DNA from 3 places in the Streptomyces sp. NBC_00076 genome. Region 1 is predicted to be linked to each of the others. Evidence: riboswitches for the same ligand, from Rfam matches in the RefSeq annotation. Region 1 holds a riboswitch; each other region holds the start of a gene.
The links. A riboswitch is a leader RNA that binds a small molecule or an ion and turns the genes downstream of it on or off. The one in region 1 is predicted to bind cobalamin.
Positions count from the first base shown of each region.

Region 2: another riboswitch for cobalamin. It lies ahead of OHA64_RS04235 (CbtB-domain containing protein); the one in region 1 lies ahead of OHA64_RS15840 (CbtB-domain containing protein).
Region 3: another riboswitch for cobalamin. It lies ahead of OHA64_RS11015 (cobalamin biosynthesis protein); the one in region 1 lies ahead of OHA64_RS15840 (CbtB-domain containing protein).

Region 1 is NZ_CP108242.1:3,468,809-3,476,510, forward strand. It holds gene OHA64_RS15815 (DUF3093 domain-containing protein) at 23-478, shown strand; gene OHA64_RS15820 (hypothetical protein) at 542-1,333, shown strand; gene OHA64_RS15825 (DUF1775 domain-containing protein) at 1,288-2,034, shown strand; gene OHA64_RS15830 (DUF6174 domain-containing protein) at 2,153-2,620, shown strand; gene OHA64_RS15835 (histidine phosphatase family protein) at 2,617-3,243, opposite strand; cobalamin riboswitch at 3,255-3,381, shown strand; gene OHA64_RS15840 (CbtB-domain containing protein) at 3,439-3,657, shown strand; gene OHA64_RS15845 (CbtA family protein) at 3,671-4,417, shown strand; gene OHA64_RS15850 (copper resistance CopC/CopD family protein) at 4,489-6,459, opposite strand; gene OHA64_RS15855 (hypothetical protein) at 6,529-7,047, opposite strand; gene OHA64_RS15860 (SulP family inorganic anion transporter) at 7,201-7,702, opposite strand, start outside.
Region 2 is NZ_CP108242.1:877,127-884,828, forward strand. It holds gene OHA64_RS04205 (GyrI-like domain-containing protein) at 1-429, shown strand, start outside; gene OHA64_RS04210 (CU044_5270 family protein) at 480-1,541, opposite strand; gene OHA64_RS04215 (RNA polymerase sigma factor) at 1,538-2,143, opposite strand; gene OHA64_RS04220 (hypothetical protein) at 2,538-3,350, shown strand; gene OHA64_RS04225 (histidine phosphatase family protein) at 3,614-4,204, shown strand; gene OHA64_RS04230 (CbtA family protein) at 4,234-4,989, opposite strand; gene OHA64_RS04235 (CbtB-domain containing protein) at 5,011-5,232, opposite strand; cobalamin riboswitch at 5,269-5,413, opposite strand; gene OHA64_RS04240 (glycosyl hydrolase family 95 catalytic domain-containing protein) at 5,545-7,702, opposite strand, start outside.
Region 3 is NZ_CP108242.1:2,400,610-2,408,311, forward strand. It holds gene OHA64_RS10995 (class II aldolase/adducin family protein) at 93-824, opposite strand; gene OHA64_RS11000 (lysozyme) at 1,020-1,766, shown strand; gene OHA64_RS11005 (anion permease) at 1,930-3,186, shown strand; gene OHA64_RS11010 (hypothetical protein) at 3,230-3,451, shown strand; cobalamin riboswitch at 3,595-3,727, shown strand; gene OHA64_RS11015 (cobalamin biosynthesis protein) at 3,828-4,793, shown strand; gene OHA64_RS11020 (cobyric acid synthase) at 4,790-6,322, shown strand; gene cobN (cobaltochelatase subunit CobN) at 6,319-7,702, shown strand, end outside.

The sequences.
Region 1 (7,702 bases):
GTCTACGACAAGGTGAACGCCCGTGACCTCCACCAGCCGGCTCGTCTACGACGAACGCCTGACCGCCCCAAAAACCTGGTGGCTCATCGCCGCGCTCTTCGGTATCTCCCTCGCCCTGGTCTTCCTTCCCTACGGGGGCATTGCCGCGCTCATCGCGCTGAGCATCGGCACCTGTCTGGCCGGGATGTACGTCAGCGGGCAGGGATCGACACGGATCCGGGTCACCGCCGACACGCTGTTCGTGGCCGACGCCCGCATCCCACTGACGGCGCTTGGACAGCCGGAGGCCCTCCACGGGGACGAAGCGCGCGCCTGGCGGACGCACAAGGCCGATCTGCGGGCCTTCATGGTGCTGCGCAGTTTCCTCCCCGGCGCCGTGCGCGTCGAGGTCCTCGACCCCGACGACCCCACCCCCTATCTCTACCTCGCCACCCGCACACCCGAGTTGCTGGCCGAGGCGCTCGCCACGCGATCGTAAGAACTCGAACAGGGTGCGACAGCATGCGTACGGTCCCCGGCCGGTAGGGGATGATGGGCGACCGTGCCACCTGATCACGTGACCGGGCACAAGGAACGTGCCGGAGCAGGCCGGGCCAGCCACGCGGGAGCGTGCGCGCGAGCCGGTGTGTTCGCCGTGCTCGGCACCGTACTCGCGACCTTCGGGCACCACGCGGTCGCCGAAGGCACGGTGTCCTGGCGGTTGGTGGCTGTTTTGATCGTGGCGCAGTTCTCGGTGGTCTGGCCGCTCGCGCGGCGCCGCTACGCACCTATCGCGACGGTCGTTTCCACGCTGGCGATGCAGGGGGTGCTGCATCTCGCGCTGTCCTACGCGGACGGCGACACCTCGATGGTGATGCCTCAGCACACGATGCACGCCGGTCATCTCTCCGCTGCCACTGGTGACGGACACTCCTGGCATCACGCCGGAGCGGCGATGACGACGGTTCACACGGCCGCCGCTGTGGTGGTGGCCTGGCTGCTGCACCGGGCGGACGTGCGGATGACGGCGGCGCTCGGCACGCTGCGCACGCTGGCCAGAGCGGCTGCGGCGGCCCTGGCCCAGGTGCTGCCGCGAGCGATCGCCGATCCGGACCGGGTGATGCCCCTGCTGCCCAGGCTGCGGACGGGTGCGTTCTTCGCGGTGGCGGCGCAGGCCTGGGAGGAAGTACTGGAGCACGTGGTGGTGCGCAGGGGCCCACCGCGACGGGAGCACCCTCCAGTCCTTCACCGGTCCTGGTGTCTGCGGGGCCGGATTCTCCCGTGTCTGCAAGGAGCTTCCCTGTGTCCATTTCCTCCCGTCCGCTGGCGTGTGCCGGCCGTCGTTTCGTCCTAGCCGGTGCCGTCGCGCTGACGGCCACGCTCGCCCTGGCCGCACCGGCCGCCGCACACGCGGAGGTCGAGGCCGACAAGCCTCAGGCCCTGGCGGAGAACGTCACCCTGAGCTTCGTCTCCGAGGCCGAGTCCGACTCTGCGGGCTTCACCGAGCTGCGCGTCGTCCTGCCCGAGGGCATCGCCCCCGCCGACGTCACCCTTGACGAGGGCCCCAAGGGCTGGAAGCTGACGGCCACCAAGGACGGCTACACCGTCGCCGGCCCGGCGCTGAAGGCAGGCGTCGACGGCGAGCACAAGATCAAGGTCCGGCAGCTGCCGGACGCGAAGGAACTCGCGTTCAAGACCGTCGAGACCTACAGCGACGGGGAGGTCTCCCGCTGGATCGAGCTGCCCACCGGCGGCAAGGAGCCCGAGCAGCCCGCTCCCGTGCTGAAGCTGAAGGCCGCGGCCCCGGGCGCCAAGCCGGTCAGCCCCAGCCCGACTGCGACGGTGAGCGCGACGCCCAGTGCGGCCGCCTCCACGCCTTCCACCGCCGCAAGCGAGTCGGACGCCTCGCCTGCTGCCAGTGACACGGCGGCCGACGAGGACGACGGCAGGTCCTCCGGCGCCCTGGTCGCAGTGATGGTCGTAGCCCTGCTCGTGCTCGGCGGCGGGGCCTGGTGGCTGGTCAAGCGCCGAGCTGCCTCCTCCAGCGAGAGCTGACGTTCGCCGTGGGTGCCTTGGGGCGGCACTGCCGTCGTCCCAAGGCACCGACAGGCACCACCGTGAACGTTCCTGGGTCGTCCGGCGTCACAGCGGTAACCGGACCCGAGGAGTCACCATGACCGCTGGACGTTCCCGTGCCCGATGCGTGGCCAGGGCCGCGCTGCTCGGCGCCTTCGTATGCGCGACCGCAGCCTGCGGCTCGTCGAAATCCGCCGAATCGACCGAACCCAACGAGCCGATGAGTACTTGGGAGGAACCGGCCTCGTACTCGTACACGTTGACGTCGAGCACCCAGGTCCTGGCGGGGACGTTCCGGGTGAAGGTGCGCAACGGGAAGGCGGCGGAGGTGGTCGGGCTGGACGAGGACAGCCGGAGGCAGGCGCAGGATCTGCCAGGCGACGTACCCACCATCGGCGAGCTGTTGAAGACACTGAATCGGGCCCGCAGCGAGGACGCTGACACGGCTGAGGCGGACTACGCCGCCGATGGCCACCCCCTGCGGATCTCCCTGGACTGGGACAAGAACTCCATCGACGACGAAGCCCTGTACACGATCAGCTCCTACGAACCGACCCCCGGCTAGCGCGACTCAACGCTCCCCACAGCACCGATCCGCAGGTTCCAGCGGCCGGACCGGCCGATGATTTGGAAGGCGGACACTGGCGGAACGTCGACGCGCCAGAACGACTGCTGAGGCGCGCCCATCGCGTGCAGCAGTGCTGCGCGCGCCACGGCCTGTTCGACCACAGCCACTACCCGGCCTGGATCGGCGGGCAGCTCTTCCAGCCAGGCGGCGATCCGGTGGCACACCTGCGCCACGGACTCGCCACCGTGCGGGGCCGCTTGCGGATCCGACATCCATACGGCGAGCCCGGCACCGTCACTGGCCGCGACCTCGTCCAGAGTCCGGCCCTGCCAGCTGCCCATGTCCATGTCCCGCAGGGCCGGCTCCATGGCGACGGCGTCCCATCCCAGGGCCTGGGCTGTCTGCCGGCACCGCTGCGAAGGCGCCGTCAGCCGGACGGTGGCCGCGGAAAGCGATCCGGCGACTCTGCGCGCCTGCCCCATAGCCCGCTCGTCCAACGCCGTGTCCCCACCGAAACGCACGTCGCGCTCCGTAGGGGCTGCGGCGCACAGCAGCGTGAGCCGGACGGTCATGAAGGGCCCTTTCCCCGAGGTCGGTTCATCGTAGGTGGCATACGCCATGTTGGCCGAAGTCCCTGTTGCCCCTACCATCTGGGGCGACAAGGACGACAGCGCCACGGAAGCCGGTGCAAGCCCGGCACGGTCGCGCCACTGTGTGCCACCCCGCCAGCCAGGCGAGGGTGGTGAGTCAGACCCAACGCTGTCGTCGAGTGCTCCACACGATGCGGGACGCGTAGTTCCCGAGGAGGTCTCGCCATGGCGCAGTCCACTGCCGCCCCCACCCCCACCACCCAGACCCTCACGCCGCTGCCGCTGCGGGCGATCGCCCCCTGGGCCGTCTTCTTCGGCGTCCTGATGCTGGTCCTGCTGTACTTCGTCGGCGCCGAGCAGGGCGCCACCGCCGTGGTCTCCGGTGAGGGCGTGCACGAGTGGGTGCACGACGCCCGCCACCTCCTCGGCTTCCCCTGCCACTGACGGAGCCCTCACCATGAACTCCGTCACCGTACGCACCTTGCTGGTACGCGGCATGCTCGCCGGCCTCGCCGCCGGCGTGCTCGCCTTCGTCTTCGCCTTCCTGGTCGGAGAAGGCCCCGTCGACGCGGCCATCGCGTTCGAAGAGGCCAACTCCCATGAACACGGCGGCGAGGAACTCGTCAGCCGCACCCTGCAGTCGACCGCCGGACTTGCCACGGGCGTGCTCGTCTTCGGCATCGCCATCGGGGGTATCGCGGCGCTCGCGTTCTGCTTCGCGCTGGGCCGCATCGGCCGGTTCGGGGCACGGGCGACGGCGGCGTTCACCGCGCTCGCCGGGTTCCTGCTCGTCTACCTGGTCCCGATCCTGAAGTACCCGGCGAACCCGCCCGCCGTCGGCAACCCGGACACCATCGGCAAGCGCACCATCCTGTTCGTGGGAATGATCGCCCTCAGTGTGCTGCTGGGCATCGCGGCGACCCTGCTGGGCCGCAGACTCGCCCCGGCGTGGGGCAACTGGAACGCCTCCATCGCCGCGGGCGTCGCCTTCGTCGCGGTGATGGCGGTCGCGATGGCCGTCCTGCCGCACGGGGACAACACGCCCAAGAGCTTCCCGGCGACCGACCTGTGGGAGTTCCGCCTGGCGTCGATCGGCATCCATGCCGTGCTGTGGGCCGGGTTCGGGTTGCTGTTCGGTTTCCTGGCCGAACGCGTCCTCGAGCCAAAGCCGGTCCGCGGGAAGGTCTCCTCACTGGCCGTCTGAACAGGAAGACATGCGGCGGGGCTACCGGGGGCGCGCCCGGTAGCCCCGCCGTTGCTGTGCCTGTCGGCCGGTCAGGCCGGTGTCGGGCGGATGGTCACGTCTTTGGCGACAGTGACCTGGTCGACGTCGGTGAGGCGCACGGTGACGTTCATGGTCCACACACCGGACAACGGAATCCGCAGCCGGTCGGCGGCAAAATAGCCTTTCCGGTCGACGAGTTTCGCATCCAGCGGACCGAGCTGCTGGGCCCGATGTGTGAGGGTGAGACGGAGTTCGGGAATAGCTATGAGGCCCCCGTCCGCTCCGTACACCACGGCTTCCACCGTGTTGTCGCCGACGCGCCCGGGTGCGAAGGTGATCTGCACCTTGCCGCTCCCGTTCGGAATCCCGGTGTCGAAGGGCACCATCACCATCCGCGCCGTGGGCGCCTGCGCTTCGGTAGCCGCAGCAGCGGTTTCCACGGCGGCGCGGCTGGGCTGGGTCCCGGTCAGAAGTGTGGTGATCGCCAGGACCACGACACCGAGGACGGCTTCAGCGGCGACCGAACGGCGCAGACTGCGCCGGTATCCGTCGGGGCCAGACAGGGAATCGGCAGGCGAATCAGCGCCCCCGGCCGCGTCGGGCGGAGCCAGCGGTCGAACCACGCTGTCCTCGCCGTCCGCTGTGCTCACGCTCGTCGAGGACGCCCCGACGGCGACGGCCTGTGCCACCCGCGCGGGTGCGGGTGAGGCTTGCGGCAGGGTTTCTACCGGCGGCTCGGGGACGAGTTGCGCGGTCCACTGGCGGGAGAAGGACGCCACCATCAGCACCACGACCACGGCTCCGGCCTTGAGGGCGAGGAGCCTGCCGTACTCGGTGGTGGTCACCGCATCCAGGGAGCCGACCTGGCGCCAGGACTGGTAGAGGCCGGTCGCGACCAGGACGACGACCGCGGCGAAGGCCAGGCGGGAGAAACGTGCGACCACCGACACCGGGACCGCCGTGCCAGTTGGTACTCGGTACAGCGCGACCGCCAACGCGACCAGACCCCCCAGCCATACCGCCATGGCCAACAGGTGCAGTACGGAGACGGGGATCGCCAGCGGGACCTGGATACCGGCGGAGGCGTGCTCGGCAGCAGCCCAGGTGAGAGCCAGACCGACGGCGAACAGCGCGCCCACAGCCTGCACGCCGGTCCCCAGGGGCCGTTGCTCAACAACCTCATCGGCCGCGGGCTCGACATCAGCAGCGGGCAGGGGCCGGGCGGTCAGGCGGGCGAGCCGGGTACCGAACCGTGTCAGGACAATGCCCACCGCGACGAGCAGTACCAGCCGTACTCCGAGAGCCATGCCGCTTCTGCCCGTGATGGTCTGGCCCATGAGCGACAGGTCGAACACCGAGGTGAGGCTCCTGCCGCTCTCGTACGGGCCGCGTAGGAGCAACAGGAAGAGGGTCGAGGCGGCAAGTGTCGCCCAGCCGGTCAGCAAGAGCTTGCGCAGTGGGCGCAGTCCAGCAGCAGCGGGCCAGCACGTCAGGACGAACAGGGCGACGCCGATCAGCAGGGCCAGGCCGCCGTAGGCGACGTAGCGGCCGATCTCGTACAGGCGGGCGGCAGCGGTGTCGTCCGTGGCTTCGGTGGCCACCACGGCCGTGGTGGCGGAGGGCTGTCCGATGGAGAAGGTGAACGCGCCGGAGATCGGGTGGCTGTCTGCGGAGACGGCCCGCCAGCCCACCGTGTAGGTACCTTGGGGCATCTTGCCAACCAGGGCCAACTGCGCGGTGTTCGGTTTGCCCGGTGCGTGCTTGACCGGCCCGCGGTCGACCCGCAGGTTCTTCGGGGACAGTACGCGCAGCGAGCCGTCGGAGAGGCGGACGGTTTCGGAGAAGGTGAGCGTGATCCGCTTCGGGGCCGTCTTGAGGACCGTGGAGTCCGCCGGGTCCGACCTGCTCATGGTGGCGTGGGCCGAGGCGGAACCTGCGCCACCGAGGAGGAAGGCGAGCACGGTGCCGACCAGGAGGAGGGCGGTCAGCGGTTTCCTGGTCCGGCGCGATGCCGTTTGCATGAAGCAGCCTCCAAGCGGCGGATCGTACGTCGCGGTCGCGGCGTGAGGGGAGAGAAAAGAGGGACGCCGTTACGACGCGCTCGGGGCCGCGCTCGGGCCTATGCCGCGCAGTTGCTGGATCTCACCGCCGAGCTTGGCACGGAACTGCTCCAGCATCGCCGGCTTCTTGACGCTGACGATCCAGCGCGAGCCGACCAGGTACTTGCCGCCATAGACAGCGGCGGAGTCCAGCCACGCCTGCTTGTACTTCTCCTCGGGGAAGGTGGTGATGAGATAGTCGATCTTCTTCGTGTGGCAGATGCCCTGGCGCAGTTCGTCCGCCTCGATACGGATCTTGGGCTTGCAGCCGGTCAGGTTGGCGATCACCTCGACCTTCGCCGGAGCCACGACCCCCGCTGCCGGGGCAGCGGTCACTGTCGTCGGCGACGCCTTGCTCTTGTCGGCGGCATCGTCCTGGCCTGCGCTGCAGGCCGTGGCCAACGGAAGGAGGGTCAGGCTCCCGGCCAGGGCTGCGCAACGAACCAGGCGGGCCGTGGGCGTGATGCGGCCGCTGCGTCCCCGCGACCGCTCCTGTGACTGCTGAGGCACGTCCTACTCCGTATCCGCGTATCCACGCTCTTCCTGTCCGAACCGACGGACAGGGGTACGACAAGGGGTACGGGTGAACGTAAGTGGCTGTTCACCCCGTATGTCATCGCGAGCCCGTGGGGCGGTCGGGACAACCGCCCCACGGGCCGGCACTCATGCCCAGGCGGGCGAGGGCTCGGGCTGGACGGTGTGGGCGTTGTGCAGGTCGGCCCAGTTCTGCAAGGCGCTCATGCAGGCGTGGTCGAGATGGCGCAGTCCGGCGAGGTTGAGCTCGACGGGCCGGTCGGGGGGCAGTTGCTCCAGGGTGTCGAGGATGTGCGGCAGACGCAGGAAGGTCGCGTGCCCGCGGATCCGCACCCGCACCGCGTCGTCACCGTTGTCGTCGACGTCGATGTGGACGTGCGAGGTCTCCCACGCCGCCTTGACCACCGACAGCAGCAGGCCGATCAGGACGCCTTCGAACATGTTGGTGACCAGGATCGCCCCTGCGGTGACCACCAGCACCACGGCTTCGCCCCGGTGCTCGCGCCACAGCGGGCCCAGTTCCTTGACGGGCATCAGTTTGAAGCCGGCGTGGATGAGGACCCCGGCCAGCGCGGCTGTCGGGATCATGCTCAGGGCGGAGGGCAGGAGAGCGGCGAACAGCAGCAGCCAC
Region 2 (7,702 bases), 2.6 Mb from region 1:
CTCGTGCACGAGGGGATGAACCCGGCCATCGCCGCCTTCATCCGCGGCATCGGCCAGGAGACGCTTCAGCGGATCCAGAGCCTGTCAGATCAGGCGCCCGAAGGGATCGTCGCGGTGAGCGACAACCTGGACGAGAGCCGGGCCGAGGGAACCGAACTCGACTACTACCATGGCGTGGTGACCCGGGCCGCCGTGCCTGAGGACATGGACTCGCTCACCGTCCCGGCCGGTACGTGGGCCGTCTTCAAGAACTCCGGGCCGTTTCCGCAGGCACTCCAGTACCTGTGGCGGGACGTGTTCACCCAGTGGTTCCCGTCCAACCCGTACCGGAGCCGTCCGGGGCCCGAGATCCTGCGGACCCGGCTGTCGCAGGACGCGGCGCAGGCGGACGCCGAGCTGTGGATTCCCGTGGAGCGGACTGGGGTCTGAGCGCCGGCGCGCGGCGGCCCTCGGCCGCCGCGCGCGGCGCCCGGTGACGGTCAGTCCTGTCGCTCGTCCTGTGCGCGCTGTGCGTCGCCCGGCTGCCGGCCGGCTGCGTCGACGACGGCGTGTTCCAGTTCGGCCTCGCTGGAGAGCAGCGCGCCCGCCTTCGCGTATGAGGCGTCCTTGGTCAGATAGGTGCGGGAGCCGAGGAAGGAGAAGTCCTTCTTGTCGAAGACCCACTCGGTGCGCAGGCCGTAGCGTGTGTCGTCGCGGGCGATGCCGAGGCCCTTGCGGCCGATCGCGTCGCGGGCCTGAGGGGCCGGGGTGACACCGGGGATCTTCGCCGCGGCCCGGTAGAGGGCGGCGGCGGTACGGGGCGGCATCACCCCGCCGACCAGGGATCCGATCTGCTCGAACACCGCCTGGTCGCGTTCCCGGCCCTCGGGATGCGGGGTCTTGGCGTACAGATAGGTCAGCAGCTTGTCGGGGTCGGCGGGCAGTGAGCTGAGCCAGTGGTAGGTGGGCCTGTTGATGCCGGCCGGTGTGCCGTTGGTGTCACCGAGTTCGGCGTTGATGGGGAGGGTCTCACCGTCCTCGCGCATCAGGCCGAGCTTCCGCAGGGGCCTCGGGTCCTGTGCGGCCCACACCTCACGTTCCACCAACGGGTCGAGGACAGCCTTCCCGCTGGTCAGGTCGGCTCCTTGGAGCTTCTCCCGGGTGTACACGAACTGGTCGTCGCGCACCGTGGGGTCGGTGCGCGTCTCCGTGGCGTCGGAGATCCGGTCCAGGAGCGCGGCGGCGGGCTGCATGTCGGTGGCCGCACGGTGCGACGCGGTGCCGGCGGGCCCCCGGTCACTGCCGGTCAGTGTGATTCCCGCGGTCACGGCGCAGGCCAGGGCCAGGGCGGTCGCCGGCGCCAGCACCGCGGGGCGCAGCAGCCGACGAGCGGGCCGGGTACGGGTGACCTGGTCGTGGTCCATGTGATGCATCAGAAGGTCCTTGTGCCGAAGGTGCTGCTCGCGCGGAAGGTCCCAGTCGGCAGGGGCCGGCAGCAGGCGGGCGATCTCGTCACGGTCGCCGTGGCGCTCAGGGGAAGCCCCCGTGGCCTTGTCGTTCATGTGAGCTCCTCCCGTACGGGCAGGGCCGCGATCGCGGCCGCACTTGTCATCTCTCCGCGGGCCGTGGGTGGTTCCCGCTCTTCTGCCGCGAGTCGGGCGAGCTTCTTGCGGGCACGCGACAGACGGGAACGCACGGTTCCCACGGCGATGCCCAGGGCTTCGGCCGTCTGCTGGTAGTCCAGGCCGGACCAGACACACAAGGCGAGAACCTCCCGCTCCTGGCGTCTGAGTCGGCCCAGGGAGGCCTGGACGGCGCGCAGGTACCGTGCGTCGTCGATGCGCCCGACTGTTCGGGGCGCGAAATCCTCTTCCACGCGTGGCTGCGGCTGACGTGCCAGGAACAGTTGCCGTCTGCGCACTCCCCGGCGGGCGTTGTCAGCCTTGTGTGTGGCGATGCCCAGCAGCCAGGGCAACAGGGAGCCGCCGTCCTCCAGCACACGTTCGCGGGTCCGCCACGCGGTCAGGAACGTGTCGGACATGATCTCTTCGGCCGTCGACCAGTCGCCGGTCAAGCGCAGCCCGTGGTTGTACACGGCTCGGGCGAACTCCTCGTACAGCTGGGCGAACGCCTCACGGTCCCCCTCGCGCACTCGGCGGCGCACATCGTTTTCTGAATCCCTCACGACCACTTCTCTCCGCGACACGGAAGGAGTTCCTGTGGCCTGAGTCACGCACTGATGTCACCGCTACGGTCTCCGTCGCCACCTGCCGAGGGATCCTCGCACACCGGCCGCCGGCACCGGAGACATGGCTTCCGGCACGGTCCGCCGGGCAGTTGGACGACTCGCGTGCACGGGTCCCACCATCACCCACAGAACACTGATGTCAGTGCGGGGATCTGCGCGAAGAGAACAACCCGCTCTTGTTGTCCGTACTATCGCTACGACAGGGCACTGCGCCTTGTATGTGACTGCCGCCCCGTAGCCATCGTCCGAGACACACTCGTGCGGCAGTCCCTTCGACTCCGGCCTCGAGCCGAGGAAAGGTTGTGCACTCATGTCGCAGAACACCTCAGTGACCGAACTGACATCGCAGTACACCACCCAGGTAGCCACCGACCTCGAACGCAACACCAAGGAGCAAGAACGCATCGGTGGGGAAATCGCCACGCTGCAGGAGCAGTTGGCGGCCCTCCAGCGTGACCACTCGGTGCTGACCAACATCCAGCAGGCGATCGGCACAGCACCGGCATCCGCGCAGCCCGCGGTCCCTTCGGACAGTGTCGCGGTACCCGCTCCCCGCAAGAAGACGGCCACCGGGTCCGGCACAGGCAAGCGAGCGGGAACGAAGAAGACCGCCCCTCAGCCCGGCCGGGCCGCAGCCGGCAAGACCGCAGCCAAGTCCACTGCCGGCAAGTCCACTGCCGAGAAGCCGGCTGCCGCCAAGGCGCCGGCGGGGAAGTCGGTTGCCGCCAAGGCGGTCGCCGGCAAGGCGACTGCCGGGAAGACGGCTGCCGGCAAGTCCGCTGCCGAGAAGCCCGCGGGGAAGCCCGAAGCCGCGAAGTCGGCCCAGCCGACGCTTGTCGACCTGGTCCGCCGCCACCTCACCGAGCAGAAGGAACCGCGTTCGGCAGCGGAGATCACGACTGCCCTCGACAAGTCCCACCCCGAGCGCGGCGTCAAGACCACCGTGGTGCGCACGACACTCGAAGGGCTGGTCGCCAAGAGCCAGGCGCAGCGCTCGAAGCAGGGAGCATCCGTCTTCTACACCGCTCCCGACGCGCCGAAGCAGACCGCACCGAAGCAGGCCGCACCCAAGCAGGCCGCACCGAAGCAGGCCGAGGAGCAGCCCGCAAAGGCCGACGCATAACCGAAGCGCCGCACAGTGTGGCACCTGACCGCGGCGTAGGCCTACGCGTCTCCGTCGCGCTCAACGACATCGCCGCCGCGCCCGCAGAGCTCGACCGCGCGGTCGGCGAGTTGGGGGCGCACGGCGAGCAGTGCACACCCGTCAAGGGCTGCACGCGTCGGGCCCGGTCGGTGGACGGCCGACCATCTCTGCCGACCGGCACACGCATGTGCCGTACCGGGTGGAGACCCGCACACCTTGACCGCGTCAGGAGGAGCCACCACGTGACCGCTCGCGTCACCTTCATCTCACCCGCGATGAGTTCGTCCCTGCGCCAGGCCCGCTTCGACGACGGGGGCTCGATCGACGCCGACGGGGCGGCGCGGGCCCGTGCCGCGGCGGCGTCCCTGCCGGCCGCCGTGCGTGTCGTGGTCTCTCCCACTGTGCGTTGTCAGGAGACGGCTGCCGCACTCGGTCTCGACGGCGCGCAGGCAGCGGAGTTGGCGGCACTGGAGGTGGGACGCTGGCGGGGCCTGACTCTGGCCGAGGTCGGCGCCGGTGAGCCGGAGGCGGTGACCCGCTGGCTCACCGACCCCGCGTCCGCGCCACACGGCGGGGAGTCCGTGGAGGACATGTGCGAGCGGGTGACACGCTGGCTCGCGGCCTCCCAGGACGCGGGCGGCCGTACGCTCGCCGTCGTCGAGCCGGAGGTCGTGCGGGCCGCGGTGGTCCACGTGCTGGGAGCGCCCTCAGCGGCCTTCTGGCGTCTCGACGTGCCACCGCTGACGGCCACCACCATCAGTGGACGCGTTGGCCGCTGGAACCTGCGGCTCGGGCACCCGTTGGACTCGGCCGAGGCAGTGGCGGACCACTGAGCGAAGCCGGCCCAACGGGCCCCGCGTCATTACGGAGCGGCTACGGTCGTCCCCGCGGACACCGTGGCCGGCTTCGGGTGCAACAGCCGCTGCGCCAGTTCACCGAAGACTAGGCCGAAACCTCCCCACAGCGTGATCTGCATGGCGAGGGCCGACAGACGGAACCGCCACAGCAAGGCGGCCGGGAAGTCGCTCGGCACCTCGTTGATGGCGGGCAGGAACGCGTACGCCAGCCCGATCACGACGGCGAAGCCGAGGACGGCGACGACGGTGGCGTACCAGGTGCCGAGCTTCGGCGCGAGCCGCTTGCCCGCGATCACCGCGGCGACCGCGAGGAGCACCCCGAGCACCATCATCAGGAAGTACAGCGTGGTGCGCTTGCCGATGGTGTCGTGGTCCCCCACCGCGGGCGGGTTGGCCGGGTACTTCAGGAACGGAACGACGTACACGGCGAGCAGCGCGGCCCCCGACAGCAATAGCGCCGTGGCCCGCGGGGTGAAGCGGCCCACGCGGCCGAGCGCGAAGCAGAAGGCGAGAGCGGCTATGCCGCCGAACGCCACCCCGTAGATGAGCACGCCGGTGGCGAGGCCCGCGGTGGACTGCAGGGAATGGGAGACGAGTTCGACCTCGTGCTCGTGGGCGGGGGCATGGGACTCCTCGAAACCGATGGCGCTGTCGACATTCGGTTCACCGAGGAAGTAGGCGACGATCAGGGCGAGCACGCCGGCGCCGAGGCCGGCGAGCATGCCCCGAACGAGCAGGTTTCTTACTGTCGCGGAGTTCATGGGGTGTGCGGCGTCCCTAGATCAGTGGCAGGGGAAGCCGAGGAGGTGGCGGGCGTCGTGAACCCACTCGTGGACGTCCCCGCCGGAGACGACTGAGGTCGCCCCCTGTTCGGCGCCGACGAAGTAGAGCAGGACCAGCATCAGGATGCCGAAGAAGACCGCCCAGGGGGCGATGGCCTTCAGCGGGAGCTTGGCGGGAACGACGGGCGTGGTGGTTGTCGGCTGGGCGACATGCTGAGCCATGGCAGGGCCTCCTCTGGGAGTTCGCGTCCCATCTCGGTGGTGCACATGACGACGGCCACGGGTCTGACTCGCGGTGCGCCCCCTCGGGGGACACCGTCCACAGTGGCGCGACCGTGCCGGGTTCTCACCGGCTTCCGTGTGCCGTCGTCGATATCAGAGCGACGGTACCGTGTGTCGGGTCCACCGCCAATACCGCCCCACCTGGCGTGATCGCGTTCTCCCCCGCCAGGTGACCCGGATCACCGTCCGCTCACCGGTCACACGCGAACGAGACAGGAGCACGCGGCGCTGCCACGTGCGGTCGCGCGCCGGTCATGCGGGCAGTCCCCAGCGCGGCGCCTCCTCGTTCGGCTCGACGGGGGTGATCCGCAGGTCGGGACGGTCGCCCTTGGCGGTGATCAGGGCGGACTCGCCCTTGCGCAGAGCGACTTGGATCGTCCCATCACCCAAGGACTCGTAGCGCAGCGGCCTCCCGCCCCCGTTCCGTACCTCGATCGGGCCGGGGACGCCATGCCGTACGACACAGGGGGCGCCCGCCTCGCTGACCAGCCGGACCCAGCGGGTCACCCCGTCCTTGCGTACGGCACTGAGCAGGAACGCCCCCTGGGTACGGAAGTTGTGCACCGCCAGATCCGCCCAGGCGGCGGGCAGCGCGGGGAAGACGCGGATGGTGTCGCCCCAGGACTGGCAGACCATGTCGTGGAGGGACTGGGCGGCCGAGAGGGGGGTCTCGATGACCGGGCCCGACTCCTTGTACATGGTGTTGGGCTGGATGAAGCGGGTCATCAGCTGTCCGAGGTAGCTGAGCGCGTCCTCGCCCTTTCCCAGCATGGCCGACATCGAGGCCGCGCCCGTGAACGTATAGCCCTGGAGGGCGCCTTCGAAGCCCACCCAGTGCGCCAGCGACTTCTCGATCAGGGCCTTTTCGTCGGGCGTACGGCCGGTGAGTTCGTACAGCGGGTACACCGCCAGGAGGTGTGAGTAGTGACGGTGCGACTTCGCGAAGGGGATGTCCGCGCCGATCATGAAGCCGTTGTCGTCGGTCGGATACGCGACCCGCCGGGTCAGGACGTCTCGCCAGCGCGGCGCCAACTCATCGTCGATACCGAGGAGTTCGGCGGAATCGAGGAGGGTGCGGCAGCCCCACGTCAGCAGCATCAGGTCGAAGTTGCAGTCCCGTGAGTTGCCCCCGTACTCGGGCGAGAAGGTGGCCGGCAGGTGCAGTTTGCCGTCGGCGCCCGGCTCCAGGAAGTGCAGGTAGTAGTTGATCGCCTTGCGGAGGAGAGGGAAGAGGACGTCGCGGAGGATCGACTCGTCCATCGTGTGGCGATAACTGAGCCAGACGTTGTGCAGGGCCCAGGTGAGGTTGCCGACCTCGGGAGTCGGCGGGTCCTGGCCGGGGATGCCGACGCCGTAGCCCAGTGCGGGGTCCGTCGCGCCACCGTTGACCAGCGAGGCGTCGGTGGTCCGCGGGATGCCCAGTGAGTCGGCGCGGTACGCGGGCGCCATCTCCGCCCTGAGGTTGTCCCGGAACTCACTCAACGCCCTCGTCACGGCGTCGAGTTCGAGGTGGTTGGAGCCGTGGATCAGCCAGTACTCCAATTGCACGTTCAGGTTCCACCAGGTCGCCGGCCATGGCGTGGGCTCCAGCCAGGGCCCGCTCGTGGCCATCGCGGGCGCGTCGCGCCGTGCCGCGGACGCCGTCTTGTACAGCTGGATCCAGTAGAAGCGCTGCATGCGGGCATCGGGCAGCGAGAGGAAACTCTTCCGGTAGTAGGCGTGCCACCAGGCGCGATGCGCCACCGCCAGTGCGTCGTACGAGAGTTTCGAGGCGTCCCGCACCGCGGCCAGCGCGCGCCCGAGCGCCGTCGGCTTCGGATACGAGTGCGCGACATGCACGTACAACGTCCGAGCACGCCCCCGCGTGCGCTCCCGCCACGCGGTGACGTGCTGCCCGCCGGCGAGCAGCGGCTGCACGGCGGCGGAGATGCCGTCGTACAGCCCCGTCTGGGCGGGCGGGTTGGCCTCGTACCCCTGAGGTATCGGCTTGAACGCGGCGCGCGGGCTGATCGCCTGCGCCGGGTGGAACTCCCACGTGAAGTCGCGCTCCCCCTCGCTCGGCGTCACCTCGATGGCCAGCACGGAGCGGGAGTTGTGCACCAGGGCGCGGATCGTGAGCGTGCCTCGGCCCGTGGTGAGCGTGCCGGTCAGTTCGGCGTCGTGCAGTCCGAGTCGCCAGTCGAGGCCGGTGATCGTGCCTACCGGCTCCAGTGTCAGGTAGCCGATCGGCAGTCGTGCGAGGCCGAAGAGCGACCCGAACTGCGGGCGGTGATCCTGGACTTCGGAGTGCTGCACGTTGAAACGGACGGCCTGGAAGGTGTCGGCTTCGGTGCCCGGTTCGGCGTAGATCCCCGAACCGAGGAAGCCATTGCCCAGATACGGGCCCTCGTACCAGGTCTTCGGCATCCGC
Region 3 (7,702 bases), 1.1 Mb from region 1:
CGGGCGTCCAGGCGACCATGCCACCCGTGGCCTCAACCCCGCGGGCCACACGCCGCCCGAAGCCTCGGGCCTGCGGCCTCACCCCCGCAGCCTCAACCCCGCTGTCCGTACCCCCGCAGCCGCTCCCCCGCCTCCGTCACCTGTGCCTCGGTCAGCAGCGTCGGCGACATCCCCGGGACCGAGGAGGCCGTCAGCCACAGGCGGCACATCCACTCCAGCTGGGCCGTGCGGTCGTAGGCCTGGTCGAGGGTGGCGCCGTGGGTGAGGGTGCCGTGGTTCTGGAGGAGGCAGCCGGAGCGGTCGACGAGGGCGTGGAGCATGTTCTCGGCCAACTCGTCGGTGCCGTACGTCGCATACGGGGCAACCCGGACGGTCCCGCCGAGCGCGACGGTCATGTAGTGGACCGCCGGGAGCTCGGAGACGAGCGTCGAGACGGCCGTGGCGTGCACGGCGTGGGTGTGGACCACGGCCCGGGCGTCGGTGGTGCGGTAGACCGCGAGATGCATGGGCAGCTCACTGGTGGGGACGAGCGTGCCGAGCACCTGGCGGCCGTCGAGGTCGACGCCGGTGACGTCCGTCGGCGTGAGCCGGTCGTAGGGCACGCCCGACGGCGTGACCAGCACGGTGTCCTCGACGCGCACGGAGACGTTGCCGGAGGTGCCGACGACCAGTCCGTCGGAAACCGTCCGGCGGGCGGTGGCGACGAGCGCCTCCCAGGCATGCGCCTCCTCGGGGCGCACACTCCTCCCCCGCGGCTCCCGCACATCCTGTGCGCCCTCACTCGCGCCTCGTACGCCCCGCGGGTCCCGCTGCTCCTCGACCATGTGCCGATCCTGCCAGGCCCGGCGTCAACTCGCCGTGGGGCGGGGGCACTTTAGGCCGGAATCCACCCTTCCGAAAGGTCACGTACCGCCACATAAAGACTCTTTGATCGCTTGGCCGGAGATCACCGAGTATTCGGTGATCTTCCAGTAGCCTCTGGGTGATTTGTCGTGTACGTCGCCATTCCCGGGGGACACATGGCCCGTGATCGCACACCGTTCCGCCGCCGGAGCGCCCTGGTGGCGTCCGTGGCGGCGCTCGCCGTAGGGGGCGTCGCTCTCGCCGGGACGCCGGCCTCGGCGGCGGACCCACCGAAGGGACACGACGTCTCTTCCCACCAGAGGAACGTCGACTGGCAGAAGGCAAGGACGAACGGCGCCAGGTTCGTGTACGTCAAGGCGACCGAGTCCCACACCTATCGCAACCCGTCCTTCGACCGGCAGTACAACGGGGCCCGCGACGTCGGCATCATCCGCGGGGCGTACCATTTCGCACTGCCGGACAGGTCGTCGGGCAGGACACAGGCGGCGTACTTCGTGCGCAACGGCGGCACCTGGAGCGCCGACGGCTGGACGCTGCCGCCCGCGCTCGACATCGAGTACAACCCGTACGACAAGCGACACAAGTGCTACGGGCTGAGCAAGGCCGGGATGGTCAGCTGGATCAAGTCGTTCAGCGGCGAGGTGAAGCGGCTCACGGGCCGCCGTCCGGTGATCTACACCACCGCCCACTGGTGGAACACCTGCACCGGCGGCAGCCGCGCCTTCGCCGCGAACCACGCCCTGTGGGTGGCCCGCTACGACTCCGCGGACGCGGGAGCTCTGCCGACGGGATGGTCGTTCTGGACGCTCTGGCAATACGCCAACAGGGGCGGCCTGCCGGGGGACCAGAACCTCTTCAACGGATCCCTGAACGAGCTCAGAAAGTTCGCCAGGGGCGCGTAACCAAGGGGCACTTGGGCCGCACGGGTCCGGTGGGACTCGGCCGGACCCGGCGGTGCGATAACCATCGCTCCCGGACACCGTGTGGCCTGCTTCAGTTCATCTTCCGTTCATTCAGGTTACTTACGTTCGTCCGGCCAATGACTTCGAACGATTGCCTGGGTAAATGGAAAACTTCTCGCTGATCCTCGCGATTGTGGTCGTAACCGCACTCGCGTTCGATTTCACGAACGGTTTCCACGACACCGCCAACGCGATGGCCACGACCATCTCGACCGGCGCACTGAAGCCCAAGGTCGCGGTGGCCATGTCCGCCGTGCTGAACCTTGTGGGTGCCTTCCTCTCCGTGGAGGTCGCCAACACGATCTCCAAGGGTCTCGTCGACGAGAGCGGAATACGTCCCGAGGTCATCTTCGCCGCCCTGGTCGGCGCGATCCTCTGGAACCTGCTGACCTGGCTGGTGGGTCTTCCCTCCAGTTCCTCGCACGCCCTCATGGGCGGTCTGATCGGCGCCACCATCGCCTCGGCGGGCACGGGCGCCGTCCACGGTGACGTGCTCGTCACCAAGGTCCTGATCCCGGCGATCGCGGCCCCGATCGTCGCGGGGCTCGCGGCGATGCTGGCCACCCGCCTGTCGTACTCCCTCGGCCGGAAGGCCGACGGCAAGGCCGCCGAGAAGGGCTACCGCGCCGGGCAGATCGCCTCCGCCGGCCTGGTCTCCCTGGCCCACGGCACCAACGACGCGCAGAAGACGATGGGCATCATCACCCTGGCCCTGGTCGCCGGCGGTGCCGTCGCCCCCGACTCCGACCCGCCCACCTGGGTCATCCTGTCGGCGGGCCTGGCCATCGCGCTCGGCACCTACCTCGGCGGCTGGCGAATCATCCGCACCATGGGCAAGGGCCTGACCGACCTTCAGCCGCAGCAGGGCTTCGCCGCCCAGACCAGCGCGGCCACGGTCATCCTGGCCTCCTCCCACCTCGGCTTCTCCCTCTCCACCACGCACTCGGTCTCCGGTTCGGTGATGGGCGCGGGCCTCGGCCGCAAGGGCGGCGTCGTCCGCTGGTCGACGGCGACCCGGATGTTCGTGGCGTGGGGTCTGACCCTGCCCGCCGCGGCCCTGGTCGGCGCGCTCGCCGAGTACGTGACCGGGCTCGGGGACTACGGCACGGCCCTCGTCGCCGTCTTCCTGATCGCTTCCAGCGCGGCCATCTGGAAGGTCTCCCGTCGCGAGGTCGTCGACGCGAGCAACGTCAACGAGCCCAGCGGGACCGGTGAGCCGGCCGGTGTGGTGACCGCAGCGATCGCCGCCGTGACCCCGCCCCCGGCGGGCACCGTCACCGAGGAGCTCACGGCCACGATCCCGGCCCCGACCGCCGCGGCCACCGACGCCGCGACACCGCCGGCCACGACCACCGTCTGAGCCCGGTCACCCAGGCACCCACCGGCACGAAGGAAGAAGCAGTATGAAGATCGACTGGGCGGCCCTCGGCTCCGTCTTCGGCGTCAGCCTCGTGGTCACCGTGGCCCTCGTGGCCCTGTTCACCCTCGGCATCATGGGCCTGTCGCGCCGCGAACGGGCCACGGCCCAGGGCGACTCCGCCGCCCTCGCGGTCACCGGCGCGTACGCGTGCTTCGCGGCGTGCGCGGCCGCGGTGGCCTACGGGATCTCACTGATCGTCGCCTGACCTGCGACACCCGGACGACACATGGGGTGCGGGACGGTTCGCCGTCCCGCACCCCATGTCTTTTGTGACGGCTGTGACCGCGCGCGTGTGGGTCTCAGCACACTCTCCCTTCGCAGGTCAACGGCAAGTTGACGGCCCTTCCAAGTGCGTGGTGGACTGCCGGGGCCATGTACGGCGGCAGAAGAGGAAGCCGGTGCGAGTCCGGCGCGGTCCCGCCACTGTCACCGGGGTAGAAAGCCCCGGGAGCCAGGAACTCTCGCCGCCGGTCTCGTCGAACCAGGGCGTGGACACCCTGAGTGAGGACATATCGCCATGCTCGGCTGCCGTTCGAGATCCCGTAGCTGCGCCCTGTCTGTGACAGCGGTCGGCTGAGCCCATGCGTGCCGATCGCGTCTTCGCGTACGGCGCCGCCGCCGGCCTCCTCGGTGACCTGCTCCTCGGTGATCCTCGCCGTGGGCATCCGGTCGCCCTGTTCGGGCGGGCCGCGGGTGCCGTGGAACGGGTGTTGTGGCGGGACCACCGGGGCTGGGGCTCTCTGCATGCCGTCGTGTGCGCCGGTGGCGCCGTCGCGCTCGGGTCCGCGGCCGTTCGTGCCGTACGTACCTCACCCGCCGCTTCCGTCGCGCTGACCGGCGCCGCCACCTGGGCGGTCGTCGGCGGGACGTCGCTCGCGCGGGAGGCCCGGAGCATCGGGCGTGCGCTGGAGGCGGGGGATGTCGCCGCGGCGCGGGCGCGGCTGCCGCATCTGTGCGGGCGGGATCCGCAGGCGCTCGACGCCGACGGGATCGCGCGCGCGGTCGTGGAGTCGGTCGCCGAGAACACCTCCGACGCCGTGGTGGGGGCGCTGGTGTGGGGAGCGGTCGGCGGGGTCCCCGGGCTTCTCGGGTTCCGGGCCGTCAACACCCTCGACGCGATGGTCGGTCACAAGTCGCCCAGGTACCGGCGCTACGGATGGGCGTCCGCGCGGCTCGACGATGTCGCGGGCTGGCCGGGGGCGCGGCTGACCGCCGTCCTCGCGGCGCTCGCGGGACCCGATCCGCGAGGTGCCGTGCGCGCCTGGCGGGCCGACGCGGCACAGCATCCCAGTCCCAACGCGGGGCCCGTGGAGGCGTCGTTCGCGGGCGCCCTCGGGGTGCGGCTGGGCGGGACGTTGTCGTACGGGGGCCGGGTGGAGCACCGGCCCGTGCTGAACGGGGAAGGGCGGGCCGTCACGTCGCACGACGTCGAACGGGCGGTACGCCTCTCGGGGCGCGTCGGCCGGCTCGCGCTCGTCGTCAGCGTCGCCGCACGACTCGCCGCACGACTCGTGACCGGGGAACGAGCGAAGGGGCGTACGCCATGAACGGTGGTCTTCTGGTCGCCGGCACCACCTCCGACGCCGGCAAGAGCGTCGTCACCGCGGGGATCTGCCGGTGGCTGGTGCGGCAGGGCGTCAAGGTCGCGCCCTTCAAGGCGCAGAACATGTCCCTCAACTCGTTCGTGACGCGGGAGGGCGCGGAGATCGGGCGGGCGCAGGCCATGCAGGCTCAGGCCTGCCGGGTGGAGCCGACCGCGGCGATGAACCCCGTGCTGCTGAAGCCGGGCGGTGAACAGAGCAGTCAGGTCGTCCTGCTGGGGAAGCCGGTCGGGGAGCTGAGTGCTCGCGGCTATCACGGTGGGCGGCAGCAACAGCTTCTCGGGACCGTCCTCGACTGTCTCGCTCAGTTGCGGGGCACGTATGACGCGGTGATCTGTGAAGGGGCCGGCTCTCCCGCCGAGATCAACCTGCGGCGGACCGACATCGTGAACATGGGCATCGCCCGCAATGCGCGGCTTCCCGTGCTCGTGGTCGGTGACATCGACCGTGGGGGCGTCTTCGCCTCCTTCTTCGGGACCGTCGCGCTGCTCTCGCCCGAGGACCAGGAACTCGTCGCCGGGTTCCTCGTCAACAAGTTCCGGGGGGACGTCAGCCTGTTGGAGCCCGGGCTCGACATGCTGCACGGGCTGACCGGGCGGCACACCTACGGCGTCCTGCCCTTCCGGCACGGCCTCGGCATCGACGAGGAGGACGGGCTGCGTGTCTCGCTGCGCGGGACCGTACGGGAGTCGAACCTCTCCCCGCCCGTCGGCGAGGACGTCCTGCGCGTCGCCGTCTGCGCGGTCCCCCTCATGTCCAACTTCACGGACGTGGACGCGCTGGCCGCCGAACCCGGCGTCGTCGTGCGGTTCGTGGACCGGCCCGAGGAGCTGGCCGACGCCGATCTCGTGGTGATTCCGGGTACCCGGGGCACGGTCCGTGCCCTGGAGTGGCTCCACGAGCGGGGGCTGGCCGAGGCCATCAGGCGCAGGGCCGCCGAGCAACGGCCCGTCCTCGGCATCTGCGGTGGCTTCCAGGTCCTCGGCGAGCACATCGAGGACGACGTCGAGAGCCGTCGCGGGCATGTGGACGGGCTCGGGATCCTGCCCGTCCGGGTGCGGTTCGCCCGCGAGAAGACCCTCACCCGGCCCGTCGGGGAGGCCCTCGGCGAGCGGGTCGAGGGGTACGAGATCCATCACGGCATCGCCGATGTCACGGGCGGGGACACGTTCCTCACCGACGGCCAGGGGCACAGCCTGGACGGCTGCCGGGTCGGCCAGACCTGGGGCACCCACTGGCACGGCTCGCTGGAGTCGGACGGCTTCAGACGGGCCTTCCTGCGCGAGGTGGCGGCCGCCGCGGGCCGCCGTTTCGTGCCGGCCGCCGACACCTCGTTCGCCGCGCTGCGCGAGGAGCAGCTCGACCGGCTCGGCGACCTGATCGAACAGCACGCGGACACGGACGCGCTGTGGCGGCTCATCGAGTCCGGCGCGCCGCAAGGACTGCCTTTCATTCCACCGGGAGCGCCCGCATGAGCACAGTGTTGTTGTTGTCGACCGCCGACACGGACCTGCTGGCGGCCCGGGCCGCTTCGGGTGCCTCGTACCGGATCGGCAATCCGACCCGGGTGGACGTCACGGAGGAACTGCCGGGACTCCTCGAGGGCGCGGACGTCGCCGTCGTACGACTGCTCGGTGGCAAGCGGGCCTGGGAGGACGGGCTGGCGGCCCTGAAGGCGTCCGGTGTCCCGACGGTGCTGCTGGGCGGGGAGAGCGTTCCCGACGCGGAGTTGATGGCCGAGTCGTCGGTGCCCGCCGGAGTCGTGGCCGAGGCGTTGCGGTACCTCGTGGAGGGCGGGCCCGACAACCTCACCGAGCTGGCGCGCTTCCTGTCGGACACCGTGCTGCTGACGGGTGAGGGGTTCGTCGAGCCGCGGAAGATGCCCGAGTTCGGGGTGCACGGAGAGCGTGCGCTCGAGGCCGGCCGTCCGACCGTCGGCGTGCTCTTCTACCGGGCCCATGAGCTGAGCGGCAACACCGCCTTCGTGGACACGCTGTGCGACGCGATCGAGGCGAGGGGCGTCAACGCCCTCCCCGTGTACTGCGGTTCGCTGCGCGACGCGGACGCCGGGCTGTACGAGATCCTCCAGAAGGCCGACGCCCTGGTCGCCACCGTCCTCGCGGCCGGCGGCACCCACGCCTCGCAGGCCTCGGCCGGCGGTGACGAGGAGGCCTGGGACATCGGAGCCCTCGCCGACCTCGACGTCCCCGTGCTGCAAGGGCTGTGTCTGACGTCCTCCAGGAAGGCCTGGGACGAGTCGGACGCCGCCCTGTCCCCCATGGACGCGGCGATGCAGGTCGCCATCCCGGAGTTCGACGGACGCCTCATCACCGTCCCCTTCTCGTTCAAGGAGCGGGTCGACGACGACACGGCCGACGTGCCGGTGTACGTCGCCGACCCCGAGCGGGCCGCGCGGGTCGCCGGGATCGCCGTGCGGCACGCGCGGTTGAAGCACAAGCCGAACGCCGAGAAGAAGCTCGCGCTGGTCTTCACCGCGTACCCGACCAAGCACTCCCGGGTCGGCAACGCCGTGGGTCTGGACACGCCCGCTTCGGCGGTGCGGGTGCTGGACTCGCTCCGGGACGCCGGATACGTCGTCGAGGGCCACCCCGACAACGGCGACGAGCTGATCCACCGGCTGATCAACGCCGGTGGCCACGACGTCGAATGGCTCACCGAGGAGCAGCTGGCCGCCGCCCCGGCGCGCGTGCCGCTGGCCGACTACCGGGCCTGGTTCGACACGCTCGCCCCGGACCTCAGGGACGGCATGCTGGACGCGTGGGGCGAGCCACCGGGCAGCCTGTACGTGGACGGGGACGACATCGTGCTCGCCTCGCTCCAGTTCGGGAACGTCG